2 regions of the Halomonas sp. 3F2F genome follow, and region 2 is predicted to be linked to the other one. Evidence: riboswitches for the same ligand, from Rfam matches in the RefSeq annotation. Region 2 holds a riboswitch; the other holds the start of a gene.
What was found. A riboswitch is a leader RNA that binds a small molecule or an ion and turns the genes downstream of it on or off. The one in region 2 is predicted to bind cobalamin.
Positions count from the first base shown of each region.

Region 1: linked by a shared signal. The riboswitch ahead of INT21_RS11445 (ABC transporter substrate-binding protein) and the one ahead of INT21_RS01395 (TonB-dependent receptor domain-containing protein) in region 2 are both predicted to bind cobalamin.

Region 1 is NZ_JABUZE010000099.1:3,731-6,125, forward strand. Features, by position in the region: gene INT21_RS11440 (pseudoazurin) at 1-223, opposite strand, end outside; gene INT21_RS11445 (ABC transporter substrate-binding protein) at 319-1,335, opposite strand; cobalamin riboswitch at 1,403-1,594, opposite strand; gene INT21_RS11450 (AAA family ATPase) at 1,936-2,395, shown strand, end outside.
Region 2 is NZ_JABUZE010000016.1:9,596-11,990, reverse strand. Features, by position in the region: gene INT21_RS01395 (TonB-dependent receptor domain-containing protein) at 1-1,060, opposite strand, end outside; cobalamin riboswitch at 1,200-1,428, opposite strand; gene INT21_RS01390 (bifunctional adenosylcobinamide kinase/adenosylcobinamide-phosphate guanylyltransferase) at 1,462-1,893, opposite strand; gene INT21_RS01385 (histidine phosphatase family protein) at 1,845-2,395, opposite strand, start outside.

The DNA.
Region 1 (2,395 bases), on a different contig from region 2:
GCCCTGCGTTAGTGGCCAGAAACTTCACGCTATCCCCCGGTTGGATAACCAGATAGCTAGGTGAAAAAGGCAGTGGGCCACTATCGTTGCGGTGAAGCATCTCGACAGTATGGATTTGAGGAGAGTGTGTCTCGGCCAACGCGGCTAGCGGTAAAAAGCCAGTCGTTAAAAGGCTGAGTGTTAAAAAGCGAAGTAGTAAGCCAGTTCTTAGTAGTAACTTCATTATAATTAGACCCGTTGAGGCGTAATTAGCGGCGCATCACCCAAGGAGCCAGGAACAATCCGAGCGTCGAGGTGACTGGTGCGCAGCAGCACGTATCATTCTGACAGGTTGAAGTCAGCTAGCTTGTCGGCAAGGGTTTCCAGCGCAAAGATTGAGCGAACTGATGGATCCATTGCGTGGGCATCAATTTCAATGATGCGATCATTCTCCACGGCTTCAGTGATACTGGTGACGGGGTCGGTGAAGAGGAATTCGCGTTTAAGCGCAATATCGTCGGCTGGAAACCGGCGTCGCTCCATTTTGGCCGCAACAATAAAGGTAGGGTTGCTGCGGACGATGGTTTCCCAGCCAACGGTGGGCCATTCTTCCTCAGAGGTCACTACATTGCGAATACCCAGCGTAGACATCATCCAGCCCGGTACGCTGTTGATGCCTGCTACATAAGGGTCAATGCTGAGATCGGCAGAGGAGTACCAGAAGACACCGCTAAGGTCATCGGGTAAATCGAGTTGTTCGGCCTTCGCCACGGAAGCTGCTTCACGTGTACGAAGGTCAGCGATGACCTCTTCACCGCGTTCGGTGACGTCAAAGATATACGCTAGCGTGGCAATGCTCTCGTAGAGCGTTTCGGTATCGAAAAGGGCGGTGCGGGTGCCATCGATGCTTTGGCTATTTTGTTTACCTACGCAGTCGGTGGGTAGGGTCCAGACAGGGACACCCGCGTCATCAAACATGTCGGTAGTGCCTACCATGCCCGCGGGGCCGATCATCCATTCATAGGCTGAGACCACTAAATCAGGCTGTTGGGCGATAACACTTTCATAGCTGGGGGCGTTGTCTGAAAGCCGCTTAACGTCGGCATCTATCTCGCTAAACTCTTCCAGTACCGGGCTTATCCATAGGGCGGTGCCAGCGACGTTATCGGCAAGACCCAGTAGGTAGAGCATTTCTGTGGGGGCTTGGCCAATACTCACTACGCTTTCTGGCGTTTGTTCTAGAGTAATCTCGTGTCCGCAACTGGTGAGCGTGAGGGGGTAATCGGTAGCGGCGTGAGCCGTCTGCCCAAGGCTTACAACACTGGCAGCCACCGCCGTGGTCAATCTCAACATCATGTACACTCCCGTGCATGATGAGCGATGCGTACAGCCAGAAAAAATATCTGGCCGAACTGTCTCGCTCGATTAATTAACATGGTCGGCAGGTCTCCTGACTGACGGGTCATGGCTAGCTCGCCTTCCCAGACAATACGTCCAGTGGCTCATTGAGCATCGCTAACCGCCTACAGTTGCGGGGGCAGTTCCGTTTCGCGGCTAAGCCGCAGCGGATTCTCTATTAAGTTCCGTGAGGAACACCGACGGCAGCTATTCTAGGTGGCGGGTAAAGGTAGAACAACAAAAAGCCCGATCTTTCGGCTAAATTTGACATTAAATCCATTTTTTTCATTACGATAAGACAAACCAAATCTTCTGTGGCTTGGTATTCTTAAATGTCATATCAATTTGGCCTAGTGTCGAAATTAGGCCTGTCTTACCGTGTACTAATAGGGACTGTCTTCTAGGGAATGCTTGGCACTAAGCTGGCTTCAAAGCCGCGCCTTCCTCTATACTGCAACGTTTTATTTCATCGCTTCCTTATGAATGGTTTTATCATTACTTACCAAGTCATCATGAATCAAGTTCAAGCTTCGGGGATGCTCTGCATGGGAGGTTCGGTTGAGTGACTTTCCCTTTGTAGGTGTTGTCGGCCAGGAAGCGCTGAAAACCGCCTTGCTGCTGAATGCGATTAATCCGCGCATTGGCGGTGTGCTGATCAGCGGCCCTCGGGGCAGTGCGAAATCCACCCTGGCGCGGGCACTGGCGGCGGTTTTGCCTAACGACACCAATGGCAAAAAGCCACCCTTTGTCACCTTACCCCTCGGTGCCAGCGAAGACCGGCTCGTGGGAAGTCTTGATTTGCAAAAGGTGCTAGCCGAGCAGCAAGCCACTTTTCATGAAGGGCTCCTCGCCAAAGCCCATGGCGGGGTGATGTATGTCGATGAAGTTAATCTGCTGCCGGATATACTGGTTGACCTGCTGCTAGACGTGGCCGCTAGCGGGGTCAATATCGTTGAGCGTGATGGCATCAGCCACTCACACTCGGCGCGTTTTAGTTTGATTGGCACCATGAACCCTG
Region 2 (2,395 bases):
GCAAAGCTTGGGTAAATACCGCCGCGTTGCTACGGCTAGTTTCATCGTACGCCGTAGTGCTATTAACACGATCTTCGCTGTATTCAGCGCCTGCAATCAGCTCATGGACACCCGCTGTGAAGGTATTCTCCCAGCGCGCGGTACTCACCTTGGTGTTAAACACTGAGTCACCAAAGCTATTGATGTTATCGCTTTCATCACGAGATTCGCTGAGTGTTAAACGGCTGCGCCAGTTATCGGTTATCGGCAGCTCACCGTAGACACCCGCCACCTGCTGAACGAAATCGTTTTCACCGCCATCGTATTCGTTATGACCACGGGCACGAAGCGCCAACACGCCCGCTTCTGCACCACTTTCAAAGGTGTGGGACACCCGCGCTAACGCCGTGGTGTTGTCATAGCCCTTATCGTCGCCATCGCGTCGAATCGGTTGACCATCCGTGGTGAAGTGGCTAGCGGAAAAGCTATAGCGGGTGCCGCCCTCTTTGCCGCTAATACCGGTACTCAGGCGCTGGGTATTAAACGAACCACCACCGACAGAAATACGCGGTTGCGGACCCTCTTCTTCGCCTTGGGGGGTAAACAACTGAATAACGCCGCCAATCGCATCGGCACCATATAGGCTGCCACGCGGACCACGCACAATTTCGGCGCGATCAAACATGCGCGGCTCCAGATGCTGCCAGGCAGCCCCACCACTGGTGGCAGAACGAAGACGAATCCCGTCAATCAACAGGACATTTTGGCCGCTACCGCTGCCGCGAATAAAAACGCTGCTGTTTTTACCAAAGCTGCCGTTCGTGGAAACATCCACCCCGGGCTGGCCGCGCAACAGGTCGGTAATGCTTACCGGATCTTGGCGGCGTAACGTTGCTTCGTCCAGCACGGTAACCGAGGACAGGCTTTCATTGGCAGTACGTGGAGCAAGTGCGGCGGTAACAACAACGGGGTTTAATGTATTCGCAGCAGGCTGTGCGTTAGATTGGGCTTGAACGGCCATGGGCAATGCGGCCATCGCAAACGCCGCCAGCGTGGCGGTGGAATGAAAACGGTAAGACATGAGGAGATCCCTTGCTCACTGTGCTCACCCGCACAGCGTATTTTTTTGACCGAGCAGAGGGATGATGGGGGGATCGGCAGCCTAAGCTAGCGATATCACCCTGAGCACGCCCTCCGCGTCTCGGCATGTTGTGGTTCTTTAGAACCATGCCTCTTAGGCCGGTCTCCGGGCTGACGAGCGAAAAGCGGATAACAGCATCATGCCTTTCCGAACGACCACCTTCCCATGCGTTAGCACAGTGGCATCTTTAGCCGTTCTTATCTCGATCACCGTTGCGGGGGCAGCGTTGGATTCACGTAAGTATTCACCAACTTCCCGTTTAACTGATGGCGATAATGGCCATCAGCACCTGAGAGTGCGCGTAAACTAGCAACTTGTTAGGGGCTGGTCAATTTAACCGATTAGGCTTTAAGCGCCTGCACGAGTCCATGCCGTACATGCCAGACCTGCTCGGATTGGGCGGCAGCGTCTTGGCTAAACCAGCCGCTTAAATCGCGCAGGCGACGCTGGTCTCGGGCTATGGGGACGATTCCCCGCCCTAACTCATTCATAATGACCACCAGCGTCACGCCATGGGTTTGTGCGGCAGTGGCCAAGCTTTCCAGATCTCCCCGCCACTGAGCACGCGACGCATCGCTGCTCATGTCCGAGTGCAGCACTGCCGCTAACCACTCAAACACACCGTACAGAACGAGCGGCACATTAGGCTGCATGATGTGGGTCGCTTCGTGTAAACGCTGCCCTGGAGAAAGCCGCCACCAAACAGCGCTGGGAAAGCGTGCTTTTACAACATCGCGCTTACCTGCGCAGGCACCGCCGATGAACAGCTGCATTGCCACTCTCCTTTGCCATCTTCACGTTTTAGATACGTCAGTTTCCAACGCCGTCCTTGTGCTTGATGAACGATGCCTTCCCAAAAGCCAATGGTTTCGAAACGACGCCGCAACTCGCGTATTACCCCGCCGTGGGTAACAACCAGCACTTTTTGATAATGATGTTCGCGGGCGTGCGCCGCCACCTCTTCAAGCCAAGCATTTAAACGCTCACGTAGCTGGCCAGAAGATTCGCCGCCTGGAATTTGCAGCTCACCCACGCTGTCAATCCAAGCGCGATAATGGGGTAAATCTTTTAGTTCATCGTAAACTTTGCCTTCGTAGTCACCAAAATCCAGCTCCCGTAATCGTGGTTCTAGATACAGCGGCACATCCGGCTTTGCCGCCTGCGACCACTCAAGGGTTTGCTGACAGCGGTTTAAATCGCTTGAATAAACAGCGTCAAAGCACTCTTCTGCCAATGCGTCACGCAGTGCCAGCAGCCCCGCTTCTGCATCAGGAA